Regions from separate parts of the Xanthomonas sp. MUS 060 genome, predicted to be linked through region 3. Evidence: predicted binding sites of a transcription regulator. Region 3 holds the regulator's gene; each other region holds the start of a gene.

Region 1 (6,190 bases), on a different contig from region 3:
AGGGAGCCTATCCGAAGGAGTTGTCCGGAGGCATGCGCCAGCGCGTGGGTCTGGCGCGGGCGCTGGTGGTGCGACCAAAGCTGCTGCTGATGGACGAGCCCTTCTCTGCGCTGGACGTGCTGACCGCCGAAACCTTGCGCACCGACCTGCTGGATCTGTGGTCGGAAGGACGTATGCCGATCGAATCGATCCTGATGGTGACCCACAACATCGAGGAAGCGGTGTTGATGTGCGACCGGATCGTGATCTTCGGCGCCAATCCGGGCCGGGTGATCGGCGAGATTCAAGTCACTCTGCCGCAACCGCGCAATCGACTTGCGCCAGCGTTTCGCGCGCTGGTCGACGACATCTATGCGCGCATGACCTCCAGTCCGCAGCGTCCACAGGCACGCGAGGGCGTCTTTCCTGGCAGCGGCATTGCCATGGTGCTGCCGCGAGTGTCGAGCAATCTGCTGGCTGGCTTGATCGAGGCGGTCGCTGCCGAGCCCTACCATGGCCGCGCCGACCTGCCGCCTCTGGCGGCCGGTTTGCAATTGGAAGTCGACGAACTTTTCCCGATTGCCGAGACCCTGCAATTGTTGCGCTTTGCCGTCTTCGAAAAGGGCGATCTGCAGTTGACCCCAGCAGGGCAGCGTTTCGCCGAACTCGGCACCGATGCGCGCAAGCAACTGTTCGCCCAGCATCTGGCCACCTATGTGCCACTGGCCGCGCACATCCGGCGCGTGCTCGACGAGCGTCCGGCGCACCATGCACCGGCGCGACGTTTCCGCGACGAGCTGGAGGATCACATGTCGGAGGACTATGCGACGGAAACCGTGCAGGCGGTGACCAGTTGGGCGCGTTACGCCGAGTATTTCGCCTACGACAAGCAGGCCGACCTGTTCTCGTTGGAAAACCCCAGCTGAAGGGCGCGCGAAGCAGCGACCTCAAAGTGACGTCGGCGAGGATCGCTCAGTCGATGTCGTGCAAGACAAAATCGATGATCGGTTCCGGCGTGCCGGCAGCGTCGATGGCGGTTCCGTTCAATCCCATGTCCCAGGCCAGACTGGCCCAGACGCTGTCGTCAATGCAGGCGTTCTGCGGCGTGGAGGGACGGGCAATCTGCATCTTGTGCAGCTCGGCCTGGGCCAGTGTTTCCAGTCGGCGCAGGACGCTGCCCGTGTGCTGACGCAGCGGCACTGCTGGAGCAACTGCGTCCGCTGCCGGTGCGCATGTATCGCTCGGTGCCGTGTCGCTCGTATCGCTGCGCGCATCGCAGGACATGACCGCACCTCTGGGAAGGGACTGGAAATGCATCGGCTAGGCCAAGCGAGTAGGGCATAGACGACACGCCCCGGTAGGGCCGGGGACGTGTCGGTTCATAGTGCGGAAGCGGTCAAGCCAGACTCAGAACAATTCCACCGTGCCTGCGCCCATGCTCTGCTGCGCCACCGGCTTGTGCGGCGGGCGCTCCCATTCCGTGCGCATATCGCGCAGACGCTTGCCGACCCGCTGCAGCGCATCGATCAGTTCGCTGTCGAATACTCCGCCATTGCGGTGCAACAGTTCCTGCAGGGCCACCGCTTCGCGGTTGATCGCGGCCAGACGGTCCATGTGGGTATGCACGCCCCCCAGCGCCTGGGTTGCGATGTCCTCGAACTGCAGGGCGCGCACTGCTTCGGCGACACTGCTGTCGATGGAGCGGCCGCATTCGGAAATCTCGCGCATGCTGTCGCCCAGGGAGTGATTGATCGCCGCCACGTTATCCAGCATCGCCGCAGCCTCGGCACGTGCCTCGCGGGAGCGGTCCATGTCGCGCGAGGCCATGTGCGAGACCGTCTCACGCACCTTGGCGATGGCGTCCTTGGAACTATGCGCCAGCTTGCGGATCTGTTCGTTGAAGGTGGTGGAACGCTCGGACAGATTGCGTACCTCGTCGGCCACCACCGCGAAGCCGCGGCCCGCTTCGCCAGCGCGCGCCGCTTCGATGGCCGCATTCAACGCCAGCAGGTTGGTCTGGTCGGCGATCGACTTGACATCCTCCAGTAGGGCGAAGATGCCGTCCAGGTGCTGCGACATGTCGTCGATGTAGTGCACCGTGGTGCTGCTCTGGCCGCTGACTTGTTCCAGTGCTTCGACCAACTGTTCCATACGCTGGCTGGCATGTTGGGCGAACCGGGCCACGTCCACCCCGGCGCCGCCTTCTTCGCCAGCACGATCCACGATCCGTGCCAACGCCACGCTCTGCTGACGCGATTTACGATTCATTGCCTCGAAGCTGTTGCCCAAGCCGCTGACCGCCTGGCGGATCAGTTCGCGGGCACGTTCGATATCCCCGCGCGATCCATCGATCTCATTGCCCACGAAGCTGCGCAGCTCGTTCAGCAATTGATCCTGTTCACGCATGATTTTGGCCTGTTCCGGCGAGCGCCGGCCTTGGCTGTAGACGGTCCAGGCGGCGAAGCCCAACCAGCTCAACGTCATCGTGGAGAGAATGGCCCAACGGACCGGGGCTGGCCAATCGAAGCCGGCAGCGATGGGGAACAGCAACGTCAGGGCAAGCGGAGCGGCCAGACGGATCAGGAGGCGTGAATACATGGACGTTCTCGGCAAAGTCACGATTGCTGTATCGGCCGCCCCCTCCTGCTCTTTAGGTGCGGACTGGCGTTAATCGTCTTAAGGCTATCGGATCCATTAACGTATCCGGCGAGTATCGGATGGCAGAAGCGTTGAGGTTCAGCGCAATGCCCGGTCTACGGCTTCACGCATGCGCCGCTTGGCCAGGAGGAAATCCCACAAACTGCCGCCCAACTGCCGCCACAGGACCGCAGAGCGCACTGCGGCCAACAGCAGAGCACGGATCTCCGCGACCACCCCGGCCTGACCGAGATAATGTGGATTACCCTGCACCATCACCCGAGGACGTAAGTGGCTGATAGTCTGAGCATAGAGCTGGCCCAGTGCTTCGATTACCTCAGGATGCGTACTGTCGCCACGCCTTTCCAGCAGTAAAGCGGCCCCAGCGATGCCGAGGCTGATTTTGCCATCGGTTTCGGTGTCGCTGACGAGACGACGCTCCAGTTGGATGACCGCCAGCGCCAGGCGTGGTAACACCTCGTCCTGACCTTGATTGCGAAAGTACTGGTGCAATAGGCGCATGCCAGGCACCAAGTCGCTGCGGTGGCCGTAAACCGCCTCTGCGCTCGGTGCATCGATCCGGAACACGCTGTCGAGCAGAGTGCGGACCAATGATGCCTCCGAGTGGCCGGTTTCGGCGATACGGCGTACCTGCTGCAGGGCCTGGGCCATGCCTGCCAGCGCCAGCATGCGCGTATCCATGGTGTCGATCATCGGTTGGTGTCCTCGTGTGTTGCAGTCGCCCGCTGCGCCAGACGGCGCTCCAGCGGGGCATCGGTGGTGGCGATCACGGCCCCGCCCAGGCACTCCTCGCCCTGGTACAGCACCAGGGATTGTCCCGGCGTCACGGCCCGTTGCGCACGCTCGAACTGTACCGTCAGGGTGCCATCGTCGCTGACTTCGACCATGCACGGTTCGTCGGCCTGCCGGTAGCGGGTTTGCGCACGACATGCGAAATGCCGCGCTGGTGGCGCGCCGGCAATCCAATGCGCGTTTTCCGAGCGCAGTTGCGTGGCCATCAGATGGGGGCTGTCGCGGTCCTGGTCGACATACAGCACATTGCGCGCCACATCTTTGCCGATCACGTACCACGGCGCTGCGGCCCGGCCGCGCACACCGCCGATGTTCAGGCCTTCGCGCTGGCCCAGGGTGAAATAGAACACGCCGGGGTGCTCGGCCACGATGTGCTCGTGCGGGTCGCGGATCTCTCCGCGCCGGGCCGGCAGGTAGCGGCTCAGGAATGCGCGGAAGTCGCGTTCGCCGATGAAACAGATGCCAGTGGAGTCCTTCTTGGCGTGGGTCGGCAAACCCGCTTGGCGGGCGATGCGTCGCACCTGCTCCTTGGGCAGCTCGCCCACAGGGAAGAGGGTCGCAGCGAGTTGCGCCTGGCCCAGCTGGTGCAGGAAATAGCTTTGGTCCTTGTTGCGATCCAGCCCGCGCAGCAGCCGCCAACGACGATCAGTAAACGTCACCCGCGCATAGTGGCCTGTCGCGATGCGCTCGGCGCCAAGGTCGCGTGCCGCGTCCAGGAAATGCTTGAACTTGACCTCGCGATTGCACAGCACGTCCGGATTGGGAGTGCGCCCGGCAGCGTATTCGGCCAGGAAGTGCGCGAATACGCCTTGCCAGTACTCCTTTGAGAAGTCGCGAAAATGGAATGGAATGCCGAGCATGCCGCAGACCGCCACCGCATCGCGTCGGTCGGCCTCGGCGCGGCATGCGCTCGCTTTCGATTTCCCGCTTTCGGCGTCGCTCGCGCCTTCGTGCGCATCGGCGCTGCCGTCGTCGGCCCAGTTCTGCATGAACAGTCCGGACACCGCGTGCCCCTGTTGCACCAGTTGCCAAGCCGCGACCGACGAATCCACCCCTCCTGAGACGCCGACCATGATGTGTGTTGCGCTCATGCCAACTGTCGCAACAGGTCTAGCGGGTAGCGTTGCCCTGCAAGGAAATCGGCCACGGTCCGCCACACCAACGGACTGCGCCAACGCGGTTGGGCGCTCTGCAACTCGGTTGGAGTCATCCAAAGCGCACGCACGATACCGGTATCCAGCGGCCTTTGCGGGTGGTGTTCCAGCGGATCGGCAGCAAACGCGAAGCGCAGGTAATGGCGGCCGTTATCAGCCTTCCATTGGTAGGCACCGATAAATGCGGTGGGACGTACCTGCCAGCCGGTTTCTTCCAGCGTCTCGCGCACAGCGGCCTCCACCAGGCTCTCGTCTGGCTCCAGATGACCCGCAGGTTGGTTCAGTACCAACGCGCCGCCAATGGCTTCTTCCACCTGCAGCAGGCGGCCATCGTGCGCCACGATGGTCGCCACGGTCACATCGGGCTGCCAGTGGGACGCTGCCAGTGTCGTCACAACGCATCCTTGCGGTCGTTGAGTTCGGTATCCATCGCAATCGTCGGATGCATGCGAAGCGCCATCGGAGAGGAGAGAATTGTGCGGGCAGTGATGGCGATCGTCCAATCCGGCCGGACAGCGGGCGTATATAATTGCGCGATGTCCCGTAAGAATTCCCCTGAGCACGACCATGGCGTCATGGTAGAGACCGGTAAGCCGGAGACTGCCCGCCCGCCGATGTACCAGGTGCTTTTGCTGAACGACGATTACACCCCGATGGAGTTCGTGGTGACCGTGTTACAGCAGTTTTTTGCCTTGGATCTTGAGCGTGCCACCCAGGTGATGCTACATGTGCATACGCGCGGTCGCGGGGTGTGCGGTTTGTACACCCGTGAGGTGGCTGAATCCAAGGTGGCTCAGGTGAACGAGTTCTCGCGGATGAACCAGCACCCGCTGTTGTGTACGATGGAAAAAACCTGATAGTGCTAGGCGTATGTGATCGGCCTGCCAGGACTTACTAACGCTGTCTGAACACACTGATCCGATACGGTTGTGGTAATTCGCAACTCAAGCCAAATATTGTCGGCAATAGACGTCGGAGTGAATCATGTTCAGCAAAGATCTAGAGCAGACCATCGGCCAGTGCTACAAGCGCGCCAGGGAAGCCCGTCACGAATTCATGACGGTCGAACACCTGCTACTGGCTTTGCTCGATAATCCGTCTGCGCAAGCTGTGCTCAAGGCATGTGGAGCGGACGTTGATCGCCTGCGCAACGATCTGGAACAAGCCATCGACGCCTCGGTGGCGCGGCTTGCCGAAGATGACGGTCGCGATACCCAGCCGACGCTGGGATTCCAGCGGGTTCTGCAGCGTGCCGTCTACCACGTGCAGTCCTCCGGCAAGAAAGAAGTCACTGGCGCCAATGTGCTGGTGGCGATCTTCGGCGAGAAGGACTCGCATGCGGTGTATTTCCTGAACCAGCAGGACATCACCCGGCTGGATATCGTCAATTACCTTTCCCACGGCATCGCCAAAATGGGCGAAGAGGGCGAACATGCGGCGCCATCCGTCGATGGAGAAGCCAGAAGCGAGGTGGGCGAGGGCGAGCCTAAAGGCGATGCGCTGGCCGAGTTCGCCACGAATCTGAACGAACAGGCGCGCAATGGTCGGATCGATCCTCTGGTCGGCCGCGCCGACGAGATCGAGCGCACCATCCAGGTGCTATGCCG
Region 2 (6,190 bases), on a different contig from region 3:
CTGCAGGCGCGGATCGGGCAAATCGGCGGCGAACAAACCGGAAGACGCGGAGGATTTCATCGGCACAGTCTAGAGCGTGTATGCACTTGGAATTGAGTTGCGTTGGTCGTCAGCGTTACGAAGGTGATGAGGCGTGGCAAAGGCTAGCCGTCACCAGACACCTCCACAACCGCATCACTGTTTTGCGCAGATTCCGGCGCATCGCGTAGTTCGCGGTAGACCTGGGCCAGTGCGGCCACATCCTCGGCGGAGAACAACAGTTTGAGCGCGGGCGAAACTTCGTATCGCTGCTCTTCACCGCGCAAACGGGTCAGGACATGGTTGTCCTTCATTTTCTGCACGGCATTGCCAACGCGACGCAGGAAGCCGGCGCGGTCGGTGGACACATTTTTCTCATAGACAGCCAACGCGTCGCTCAACTGCGCCTCTTCGACCACCGCGCGCACCCCACGCGCATCGGCTTCGGCCAACTGTTGACGCAGGTGCAAAAGCAACACCGAGTCGATGAAGGTCAGCGGCGCCGAGCGCAGCAATACCGGCGTTTCCAATTCGCCGGTGTCGGCCTGGCGGGTGAACGCGATGCCGGTTTCGCGATCCAGCACCAACTCCAGGAACAATTCCGACAGCGCGCTGCGAATCGCCGCCTCGTTGCGCAGCAGCGCTGGCCACAGCGTGCTATGCCGCTGCGCGTCTACGCTCGGACCGCTGAGCAACTGGCACAGCGCGCGACGTGCATCCAGCGGCAGACCACCACTGTCGCCTGCGAATAATCCGCTGCCGGGATCTGCTGCGGTCGCGGTATCCACATCGCCTGCCGCATCGGACGCATCCGCATGGTCATGCCAATTCATGGCGTTTCTCCTGGGTGAACCACACCAGCGGAATGCGCGCACTGCGCCACTGACCGTCGCCACCACGCCAGTGCGCGTGTTCGTGCTGTTCGGGCAGGACCACGCCATGGCGCGTGCCCAGCGACAGATAGCCGATCACGCTGCCCAAACCCTGGCTGGCCTCACGCTGTGCCAGCACCTGGGCGATGGACAACTGCCGATGCGCGGCGAGCAACTCGAACAGATCGCGGCGCAAGCTGCGGAAATCGATCTCCGATTGCGCGACCAGATCGCCAACGCTGTCCAGGCAGATCGCCGCCGCCGCGTTGCGCTGGATGCTGCCATCGATCTGTTGCTGACGCGGATCGTGCAAGCGCCACTGCGACAACGAGCGCAGGCGACTGCTGGTCAATTTCAGGTCGCGGCCGATGCTGCGCTGCGCGGGAATGCGATCACGCAGTGCCAGCGCTTCGGCCTGTGCCTGCTTGAGGAACTGATTGAGGCGACGCTGTTCGAGATAACCGCGGCTCTGGACGAAGCCACGCAGACTGCGCGCGAAATGCTGCATCACATCGTGGACCTGGCCGCCGCGTTCGAGCATGGTGGCGGTCAGCCCGCGCAGGAAGCCGCGTTCGCGCCGATCGAGCTTGCGCGCGAAACCACGCGACAACAACGTCTCCAGCGCCGCATCCAACTGCGCGCTTTGTTCGGCATCGTTGAGCAACGCCCAGAACGCCTGAAAACTGCGGCCGGCATCGCTGTCACCGATCACGTCCACGCCTTCGAACAGCTTGCCCAGAATCTCGCCACGCTCGCCATCGTCATCGATGATGCGTTCGCGGAAGCTGCGGTTGAGTTGCTCGAAATCGTCGCGGACGCGGCGGAAATCTTCGGTCAACTCGTCGGCCAGAGCGATCACCTGGCGCGTGCGTTCCAGCGCGCGCTTGCCATCCAGCGAGGCGACTTTGCCGGCGGAAACCCGCGCGATTTCCGCATCGATCCGGTCACGTTCGTCGCGCAACGCGGACAAGCGCGCATCCGGATTGGTTTCGGTCAACGCCGCCAACTGCGCCAATTGCTGCATCACCAGCGCCAGGCGGCTCTCGGTGGCGGCGCCGCGCGTATGTTCCAGTCCATCGACGAAGCGGATCGCCTGCAAGGCCTGGGTCGACACCTCATAGTCTTCCTGCTGCGCGCCCTCCGGCAGCCGGCGCTCCAGCCAGCCCTGGGCCAGCCAGTGAGCCAGGTAGGCCTGCGCGGTGCGCGGTAGGTCGCGCGCCAGTTGATCGGCATTGAGATCGTCGAGCATGCGCTGCAGCCGCTCGTGCAAGACCGCCGTCGGCAAGCGACGCTCGTTCTCCAGCAGCAAGGTTTGCAGCAAACCGATGATTTCCGGTGCCTGATCGGCCGCGATCAGCTTCCACAACGGCTGCTCGCGCAGCGCGCGATAGCGGGCGATACGGGCGCGGTGTTTCATCGGGTGTGTGCCAAGCGCAAGCAACGACAAGGTTGCAACGACGCGGACATGCTAACCCAGCACCGCATGCGGCACGCTCAACGCGCGCCGCAATCGATGAAACGCAGGAATTCGGCGCGCGTACGCGCATCTTCGCGGAAGGTACCGAGCATCTTCGAGGTGACCATGCTCACGCCACGCTTGTGCACGCCGCGGGTGGTCATGCATTCGTGCGAACCCTCCACCACCACACCCACACCCAGCGGTTGCAGCGCGTCCTGGATGCATTGCGCAATCTGCGCGGTCATCTTTTCCTGTACCTGGAAGCGACACGCGTAGGCATCGACCACCCGCGCCAGCTTGCTGATGCCCACCACCTTGCCGCGCGGCAGGTAACCGACATGGACCTTGCCGATGATCGGGGCCATGTGGTGCTCGCAGTGGCTTTCGTATTCGATGTCGCGCAGCACGATCAGCTCATCGTAGCCAGCCACTTCTTCGAAGGTACGCAACATATATTCGCGCGGATCCTCGCGGTAGCCGCTGAACCAATCGCTGTAAGCCTCGGCGACCCGCCGCGGGGTATCCAGCAAGCCTTCGCGGGTCGGGTCGTCGCCGGCCCAGCGCAGCAGGGTACGCACCGCCTCCTCGGCCTGGGCCTGGGTCACGGAAGAAACAGGAGTGTGTTTGGAATCGGCCATCGAGAAGAAACACCCGTAAGAGGGGCTGCATGGTACCCGAGTCGCCTGGAGGACGCCGTTTCGGTACCGCGCGCAGGCTGCCCGCCAATCCCCTCGCTCTACGCGCCGATCGCGCAGCTTCAGCAGTACAGCCTGGGCGAGCAGGCGACCGCCGATCAAGGTGACATCGTGGATTGTGGAATTGACAACAGGACGCCGCGTTGCCGCAGAGAGGCTTCCACGGGAGTAGCCACCGTACTCTGGCGTATTTGCGCGATATTTATCACATGAATTTACTGTCCAGCCTCGATCATGGCATCGCCATGCGGCAGCGATGTACTTCAGTTCACCTGCGGCACGCCGCTATTCCTATGTTCACTTGGCCAAGCGCAGTCGCGCGACCGTCGACAATTCGCTCCCCCACCATGTCTGTTATCCCCGCTTCCCACCCCACGTCGGCGAAATCCACCTCCATGCACGTCTTCTCGAATCTGCGTATCGGCCAACGCCTGGCCCTGGGCTTTCTCTCGATCATCGTGCTGATGGTCCTGCTCACGGTCGTCGGCATCGAGCGCGTCCACAGCATCGACCAACGCCTGACCGCCATCAACGCGGTCAATAGCGTCAAGCAACGCTACGCGATCAATTTCCGCGGCAGCGTCCATGATCGCGCGATCGCACTGCGCGACGTGGTGCTGCTGGACGATCCGGCCAGCCGTCAAACCACCAAGGACTTGATCGACAAACTGGCCGCAGACTATGCGCGCTCGGCGCAGCCGCTCGACGACATGCTGGCGGCCTCCAACGACCCCAAAGAACAGGCCATCCTGCAGCGGATTCAGGCAATCGAGCAGCGCACCATGCCGCTGATCGTGCAAGTGCGCAGCCTGCGCGACAGCGGCGACAAAGACCAGGCGCAAACGCTGCTGCTGCAGCAAGCGCGTCCGGCCTTCGTCGACTGGCTGGCCAGCATCAATGCCTTCATCGACCTGCAGGAAGCCAAGAACCGCCAGGCCGCCAAGGAAGCGATGACCACCGCGCATGACTTCGCCGTGCTCATGGTCGGCTGCACCGTGCTGGCCTTGCTATTGGGCTCCGGCATCGCCTTTCTGCTCACCCGGCAGGTGGTATTGCCGCTGCGGCAGTCGCTCCGTCTGGCCGAGCGCATCGGCGCTGGCGATCTGAGCAGCCCCGACACCTCCACCGCCAACGACGAATCCGGGCAATTACTGCGGGCGATGCAGCAAATGCAGCGGCGCCTGCATGAAGTCATCTCGGCGCAACGCGAAATGGCCACGCGCCACGATGCCGGTGCGATCAGCTACCGCATGGATGCGCAACGCTTCCCCGGCGAATACGGACAGATGGTCGCCGGCACCAACGCCCTGGTCGATGCCCATGTGCAGACGCAATTGCGCATCACCGAGGTCATGGGCCGCTACGCTATCGGCGACCTGCGTCAGGAAATCGCGGACTACCCCGGCGAAAAGGCCGCGATCACCGCCACGATGCGGCATGTCAAACAAAACCTGCATGCGATCAACGTGCAGATCCAGACGCTGGCCGAAGCCGCCTGCGCCGGCGACTTCGCTCACCGCGGGCAACCGGAGAAATTCGAGCATGCCTTCCGCACCATGGTCGAGAACCTCAACACCATGATGGCGACAGCCGATACCAACCTGGGCAAGTTCTCGGCACTGTTGCGTGGCATCGCCGAGGGCGATCTCACTGTGCGCATGTCCGGCAACTTCCATGGCGTGTTCGCCACCATGCGCGACGATGCCAACAGCACCGTGCACCGTCTTACCGACATCGTCGCCCACATCCAGCGCACCACCAACAATATCGGCTTCGCCGCCGAGGATATCGCCAGCGGCAATCAGGAGCTGGCGCAGCGTAGCGAACAACAAGCGTCCAACCTGGAAGAAACCGCCGCCGCGATGGAGGAGCTGACCTCCACAGTGAAGCAGAACGCCGAACACGCCCAGCGTGCCAACCAACTTGCGCTGGGCGCAGCCAGCGTGGCGACGAACGGACGCGACGTGGTGAGTCAGGCGGTGGAAACCATGAGCGGCATCGAGGCAGCGTCCAAGCGCATCGCCGCCATCATCTCGGTGATCGATGGCATCGCCTTCCAGACCAATATCCTGGCGCTCAACGCCTCGGTGGAAGCCGCGCGCGCCGGCGAGCAAGGCAAGGGTTTCGCGGTGGTCGCCGCGGAAGTCGGCACCCTCGCCCACCGCGCCTCCAACGCCGCGAAGGAGATCAAGACGCTGATCGACGACTCGGTACAGCGCGTGACGCATGGTGCCGCACTGGTCAACAAGGCCGGCGCCACCATGGGCCAGTTGGTCACCAGCGTGCAGCACGTCACCGACATCATGGGCCACATCTCGGCGGCCTCACGCGAGCAAGCACAGGGCATCGAGCAGGTGAACCAAACCATCGCCAAGATGGACGAAGCCACCCAACAGAACGTGACCCTGGTGGAAGAGGCCAGCACCGCAGCGCGCTCGCTGGAGGAACAGTCGGCACAGCTCACCCAGGCGGTGGAAGTGTTCAAGGTCGGCGCCTACGTCTGAGCGCAGAGCGCAGCCAGCGTTGCCGCCTGGTCTCGGCGGCAACCGGTGGCGGCAATGGGTGAACGCAAGGTGTCGGGCGATGACCGGCGGTGCCTGCCGAACCACGGCATACGCCTGCACACAGGTTAGGATGGCGCCTTCCCATATCCGCCCCTTGCGCAGATTTCAGTGAAGGCCCGCACCCCCGACGCAGCCACGATGGCATGAGCCGCGCGTCGAACCGCGAGCCCGCCAGGGCACAATCCCGCAAGGAACGCTGGCAGCACTGGATCGCCTTGCTGATCAGCGCCTTGCTGCATCTGCTGATGGCAGTGCTGCTGCTGTATGCCGCCAAGCCGACCATGTCCACAGCGCAAGGCGCGGCTGGTGGCAGCCGGATCAAAGTCGACTTCATCGGCGAGACCAAGCGCCCCGATCACCCGGTGCCACCGCGACCGACACCACCGCCCGCGCAAGCGCCAGCTCACCGACGTGCGGCGCGAGCGGCCAGCCCGGTGCAGTCCACTCTGGTCGCACACGCGGACGATCCGGTGCCGCCAACCGACACCGCCACCCAATCAACCGAAAACGCCCGGACACCCCCCTCCGAGGAGCCGACAGCCGTCACGGCACACGCTCCCTCCCCGGCCCAGGACGCGCCGA
Region 3 (6,190 bases):
GATTTTTCATGACGGCGATCAGCCCCAGCACTGCGCCGATGATGCCCAGAGTCGGAGCGTAGATGCCCATGCCCTCGAACACCTTGGCGGCGGCTAGATCGCGGTGGGCCTGGCCTTCCAGGTCGATCTCCAGCATGTGCCGGATGGCGTCGGGTTCGACGCCGTCCACCAGCATCTGTAGTCCCTTGCGGACGAATGGATCCTGCTGCTGCGGCAGTTCCTGCTCCAGGCCGAGCAAGCCCTGGCGTCGTGCAATATTGCTCCACTCCACGATCTGTTGCAGTACCGCCTGACGGTCGCTCGGTGGCGGCAGCAGGATCCACTTCGCAATTTTGAACGCGCGCCGGAACACCACCGGTGGTGTTTGCACAAGAATTGCCGCAAAGGTCCCCACGATCACGATGACGAACGCAGCCGGCGACCACAACGCCGAAATCCCGGCGCCTTTGAGGATGCTGCCGCCGATCAGCGAGATGATCGCCAGCAGCAGGCCGATGAGACTGAGTTTGTCCATGCAGGAGGTATCGGCAAGGGAGCGGGGGACTTAATGGGTAGCCGGGATTGGAGACGTGCACGAAACGAAATGTGACAGCGCACAAATACAAGTATTCGAGGTAAAAAGTGCAAATATCCTGGGCAGGACGTTGCGATCGCTTCTTCAACGTGTTGCGGTTTGTTTCATCAACGCGTTTGACAATGGTTTGGATAAGGGAGGCACTGTTGCCGTCCCGAACCCTTAGCTTTTCAGGCCATCCACATCCAGGATCAATGCCAGACGGCCATCGCCGATCAGGGTGGCGCCGGCATACCCTGGCAGGCCGCGCAGGGCGCGCGGTAGCGGTTTGATGACCACCTCCTCGCGACCGCGAACCTGGTCCACCACCAGACCCATACGCGATTCGCCAGCTTGCAGCACCACGATGGTCAGTAGTGGCAGTTGTGGGGCATCGACGTTGAGCCACTGGCGCAGATCCACCAATGGCAGCGTATGCGATTGCCGGTCGAGTACGGCGCGGCCGTCGAACCAGCCCAGCGAGCGGCGTGGCGCATGCAGTACTTCGACCACGCGCGCCAAGGGCAGTGCATAGACACTATCGCCGGCCTGCACCAGCAGGGTTGGCAAGATCGCCAGGGTCAGTGGCACGCGGATCAGGAAGCGGCTGCCGCGGCCCAATTCGGATTGGATCTGGATTTGTCCGCTGAGTTCTCGGATGCGCGACTGCACCACATCCATGCCGACGCCACGGCCGGAAATGTCGGTGACTTCGGATTTGGTCGAGAAGCCAGGCAGGAACACCAGATGCAGGCATTCCTCGGTGCTCAGTCGTACAGCGGCTTCCGGATCGATCAAGCCCTTTTCGCGCGCCTTGGCACGCAACCGCTCCGGATCGATGCCGGCACCGTCGTCTTGCACTTCGATGGTGACGTAGTCGCCTTCTTGTTGTGCAGACAGGCGCACATGGCCGCCACGCGGCTTGCCGGTGGCTTCGCGTAGCGCGGGCGCCTCGATGCCATGGTCGATCGCGTTGCGCACCAAATGGACCAGCGGATCGGCCAATGCCTCGACCAGATTACGGTCCAGTTCGGTGTCGGCACCGATCAGTTCCAATTCCACTTCTTTCTGCAAAGAACGGGCAACGTCGCGCGCGACCTTCGGGAAGCGCGAGAACACCTTGCCCACCGGTTGCATGCGTGTGCGCATGACCGCCGATTGCAGCCGCGCGGTGGCGATATCCAACGTGCTGACTGCACGATCCAGCTCTTCGTCGCGCAAGCGCGCACGCAGTGTCTTGAGTCGATTGCGCGATAACACCAACTCGCCGATCATGTTGACGATGGCGTCAAGGCGTTTGGTGTCCACGCGCACGGTTTGTTCGGGTTCGCTCGCCTTTGCCGCGACGCCCGGCTTGGCTGCCGCTGCTGGCGCGTTGGACTTGGGACTTGGTGCTGGCGCAAGTTGTGGTTTGGCCGCAGGCGCGGCACCGCCGTGTAGATTGTCGAGTAGGGCTTCGAATTCGTCGTCGCTGATCAGGTCCGAATCGGCGCCATTTCCTCCAACCGGCATACTGCTCTTGCTGGCTGTTGCAGCGGGGGATGGCGTTGCGGCTTCCTCTTCACCTGCGGCGAATTGCGCGATCAATTGTGCCGGGGCGCGTGGTGGCTCGTTGCCGCTACCGAACGCATCGAGCATCGATTGCAGGTAGTCCAGCGATTGTTGTGCGGCGTCGAAATGACGCGCTTCCAGTGTGGCCTGGCCAGCGCGGGCCATGCCCAGGGTCTCTTCGGCGGCATGGCACAACTCGACCATGGCGTTGATCGACAAGAAACCGGCGCCGCCCTTGAGGGTATGGAAGCCTCGGAACACGGCGTTGAGCTGGCTGCTGTCATCAGGCGCCTGCTCCAGCGACACCAACTGTTCGCCTAGGCGGTCCAGGATTTCCTGGGCCTCGATGATGAAGTCGGCAGCGATGTCGTCTGATACGGCGCTCATACGATTACAACCCCAATCCGGACAACAGGTCGTCGGCGTCGTTTTGCGACACGCCGTGGCGATCCAAGCCGGGCAATGCCGGGCCAGCCAGGCTGCCATCGGCCTTTTTTTCTTCCTTTGGCGGTAATCCCAGCGCGCCGAACCCTTCGTGCACACGGCGCACGATTCCGGCGACGCGGCGGATGATCTGCCCGGTCAGGTCCTGGAAGCTCTGCGCCAGGGCCATTTCGGTGAGGTTGTGGCGGATCTTGTCCAGGATCTCGCCCTGGTCCTCGCTCAGGCCGCCGGCACGCAATTGATCGGCGAGTCCACGGCATTGCTCTGCTAGATCCAAGGTGCGGTGACTGGCCTGTTCGGTCATTGCCACCACATGGTCCAGCCGCGAACAGGCGTCATCCAGTTCGCCGGCGTCGCTGGGCACTACTGGCAGTTCGCCCAGCGCTTGGCCCAGATCGCGCGCAAGTCGGCTCAGGCCCTGCATCATGGGGCGTGTGCGCCAAGCGGCGAGGGTATCGATCTCTCTGCGCCAGCCGGCTTCGTCACCGCTCTCCAGTGCGTCCAGCGCACCTTGGAGGCGTTCGATCAGGGCAGTGCGTTCAGCTGTCACTTCCATCAGGCAGTTGCTCCAAGGCGTTCGAAGATCTTGCCCAGTTTTTCTTGCAGTGTTTGCGCGGTGAACGGTTTGATGATGTAGCCGTTCACACCGCACTGCGCGGCTTCGATGATTTGCTCGCGCTTGGCCTCGGCTGTGACCATCAGTACCGGTAAATGCTTGAGCTTGTCGTCGCCGCGGATGTTGCGCAGCAAATCGATGCCGGTCATGCCGGGCATGTTCCAGTCTGTGACCACGAACTCGAACGGGGCCGAGCGCAATGCGGCCAGCGCGCTGTTGCCGTCTTCGGCTTCGGCGGTGTTGGTGAAGCCAAGATCGCCGAGCAGGTTCTTGACGATGCGCCGCATCGTCGAAAAATCGTCCACGATCAAAATCCTCATGTTTTTATTCACCGCTAACTCCCTAGGTTCTTATTCTTCGTCTTCCAGGCCTGCGTCGGCGGCTTCGAATGCCTTCAGGCGTCCGCGCAACCGTACCGTGGCCTGACCGTGGATCTGGCACACGCGCGACTCGCTGACTCCGAGGACCGCGCCGATTTCCTTGAGATTCAATTCCTGCTCGTAGTACAGGGACAGCACTAATTGTTCGCGTTCGGGCAATTGCGCGATCGCTTTGCCAAGTTCGCGGCCGAATTCGCTGCGTTCGAGCATCTGCTGCGGATTGGGGCCGCCCTTGGCGATGGTGTCCAGTTCGCCATGATCCTCGATACGCGATTCCAGGCTCAGTACTTGTCCGCGTGCGGCATCTTCCATCAACCGCATGTATTCGGGCAGTGGCATTTCCATCGCGGCGGCCACTTCATTGGCGGCAGCGGCGCGACCGGTATTTTGTTCAATCTTGCGGATCGCCGAGGCGGCGTCACGCGCGCGTCGGTGCACCGAGCGGGGCACCCAATCGCCACGGCGGATCTCGTCGATCATCGAGCCGCGGATGCGGATCGAGGCGTAGGTCTCGAACGAGGCGCCCTGGTCGGCATCGTAGCTGCGCGAAGCCTCGATCAGCCCGATCATCCCGGCCTGGATCAGGTCGTCGATCTCGACGCTGGCCGGCAGCCTGGCCGCCAGGTGATGGGCGATGCGTCGCACCAGGTCCGAGTGTTGCGCGATGTAGTCATTGGAACTGTTGCGCTGCACGGCGCGATAGTGGGCGGCGGCGTTCATGCGGCGACTCCACGCTGAATGATGCGTTCGACGAAGAACTCGACGTTGCCGCTCGGAACGGTCGGTGCCTGCCAGCGTGAAGTGCGCCGTGCAATATCGGAGATCGCTTGGGCCGAGGGGCTGGAGGGGTAGGCTTTGACCACCGGTTGCTGGCGTTGCACTGAAAGTCGCAGCCAGTCGTCCTGCGGTACGCAACCCAGATAGTTCAGCGACACGTCACCGAGGAACTTCTCGCAGACACGGCTGAGCTTTTCGTATAGCAGGCGGCCTTCGTTGGCGTCGCGGACCATGTTGGCGACGATCTGCAGCCGGTCCATGCCACGCTCGCGTGCAAGGACTTTGATCAGGGCGTAGGCGTCGGTGATCGAGGCAGGCTCATCGCAGACCACCACGACGGCGTCCTGCGCGGCCTGGCAGAAGGTCAGTACGCTGTCGGTGATGCCAGCGGCCGTGTCGATCACCATGATGTCCAGGTCGCGTTGCAACTCGGAGAACACATTGACCAGGCCGACGTGTTGAGCGGGGGGCAGTTCGGCCATGTAACGGCGGCCGGAGGCGGCGGGCACCACCATCAACCCGTTGGGCATGTCGATCAGGGCTTCTTCCAGCGTGCAACGCCCGGCGACCAGATCGGCCACAGTGAATCTAGGCGTCAACCCCAGTAATACATCGACGTTGGCCAGGCCGAGGTCGGCGTCCAGAAGCAGCGTGCGCTTGCCCATGTCGGCCAGCGCCATCGACAGATTGACCGAAATGTTGGTCTTGCCGACGCCACCCTTGCCACCGGTCACAGCGATCGTGCGCACCGGACCCAGCGGTTCGTTGCGCGTCGCCGATAGGGGAAACGCATTGGTCAGATTGGCGTAATCACGCGACGGCATGGTTCTGCTCCGGAGTACAGGGCTTATCGGCAGCGCGCCGCAAATCTTCAAGGCGCAATACCAGGCTGGCGGCGTTGGCGCGGTGTAGGTCGTCCGGCACACGCTGTCCATCGGTCACCCAGGTGATGGGAAGGCGATGGTCAACGACCACCGATAAGGCACTGCCAAACCGTCCGGTTTCGTCCAGCTTGGTCAGGATGACGCCCTGTGGATCGGCGCTGGCGAACCGGCGCACGACTTCGTCCAGGTCGGAAAAATGGGCGTTGGTGGGAAGCACGAGCAAAGAGCGGACGACGCGTGAGGCGCGCAGCCAGTGCAGTTGCGCGGCCAGTGCGCGGTCGCGCTGGCCCATGCCGGCGGTGTCGATCAGCACCAATTTGTAGTCGGCCAGACGCTTTAGCAGCTGCTGTAGCGAGGCATCGCTGTCGGCCTCGTGAACGGCGATCCCGAGCTGTCGGCCATAACTATGGAGTTGTTCGCGGCCACCGACGCGGACGGTGTCAGTGGTGACCAGGGCCACGTCGCGGGCGGCGTTGCGCTCCAGGAAGAGAGAGGCCAGCTTGGCGATGGTCGTGGTCTTGCCGGCGCCGGTGGGGCCGATCAGGGCGATCACGCCGCCTTGCTCGAGCGGATCCAACGCCGCGATCGGCAAGCGTTTGGACAACAGGCCCAGCATCAGTCCGCGGCCGCGGTGCAGTTCCAGGTCGGCGGGAATTTGCATGACAACGTCGCGGGTGATGCCGCCGTCGAAGCCGTAGTCGTCCATCAATTCCAGCGCCTGGGCGCGTACCGGCGAGCCGCGCAGGCGCTCGTCGGTGAGTCGATTCATTTCACGTTCGATCATCTGCCGCATCAGCGCCAGTTCGTCGCGCAGTTGCGTCAATTGTTCGTCGTTCTGCGGCGCCGGGAAGTTGGGAACTGCGGTGAGCGTGGTGGCTGCCGGAATTTCGGCGCTCTTGCTCGGGGCCTCGGCGACCAGCTTGGGCGTGCTCGCTGGCGCCAGTGCCACGGCGGGGATGTCTCTTCGTGCCAGGCTGTATCCGCG

The links. Region 3 encodes FliA, which starts transcription of late flagellar genes. Its sites were predicted from a motif close to TAAAGTTTNNCNNNCNNNGGCCGATAA; they were not measured.
Region 1: a site for FliA is predicted at 2,606-2,632, ahead of XANALMUS060_RS11835 (methyl-accepting chemotaxis protein). Genes of this name have one in related genera too.
Region 2: a site for FliA is predicted at 3,307-3,333, ahead of XANALMUS060_RS10610 (methyl-accepting chemotaxis protein). Genes of this name have one in related genera too.

Annotation. Positions count from the first base shown of each region.
Region 1 covers NZ_JZIM01000012.1:66,176-72,365, reverse strand. The annotation lists gene XANALMUS060_RS11845 (nitrate/sulfonate/bicarbonate ABC transporter ATP-binding protein) at 1-905, shown strand, start outside; gene XANALMUS060_RS11840 (hypothetical protein) at 952-1,263, opposite strand; gene XANALMUS060_RS11835 (methyl-accepting chemotaxis protein) at 1,387-2,577, opposite strand; gene hflD (high frequency lysogenization protein HflD) at 2,716-3,330, opposite strand; gene mnmA (tRNA 2-thiouridine(34) synthase MnmA) at 3,327-4,520, opposite strand; gene XANALMUS060_RS11820 (NUDIX hydrolase) at 4,517-4,969, opposite strand; gene clpS (ATP-dependent Clp protease adapter ClpS) at 5,120-5,440, shown strand; gene clpA (ATP-dependent Clp protease ATP-binding subunit ClpA) at 5,568-6,190, shown strand, end outside.
Region 2 covers NZ_JZIM01000009.1:108,585-114,774, reverse strand. The annotation lists gene XANALMUS060_RS10630 (SbcC/MukB-like Walker B domain-containing protein) at 1-60, opposite strand, end outside; gene XANALMUS060_RS10625 (DUF4194 domain-containing protein) at 144-851, opposite strand; gene XANALMUS060_RS10620 (DUF3375 domain-containing protein) at 838-2,307, opposite strand; gene folE (GTP cyclohydrolase I FolE) at 2,385-2,987, opposite strand; gene XANALMUS060_RS10610 (methyl-accepting chemotaxis protein) at 3,440-5,548, shown strand; gene XANALMUS060_RS10605 (hypothetical protein) at 5,752-6,190, shown strand, end outside.
Region 3 covers NZ_JZIM01000001.1:561,540-567,729, forward strand. The annotation lists gene XANALMUS060_RS02540 (flagellar motor protein) at 1-514, opposite strand, end outside; gene XANALMUS060_RS02545 (chemotaxis protein CheA) at 737-2,491, opposite strand; gene XANALMUS060_RS02550 (protein phosphatase CheZ) at 2,496-3,104, opposite strand; gene cheY (chemotaxis response regulator CheY) at 3,104-3,496, opposite strand; gene XANALMUS060_RS02560 (RNA polymerase sigma factor FliA) at 3,515-4,264, opposite strand; gene XANALMUS060_RS02565 (P-loop NTPase) at 4,261-5,145, opposite strand; partial or broken gene flhF (flagellar biosynthesis protein FlhF) at 5,132-6,190, opposite strand, start outside.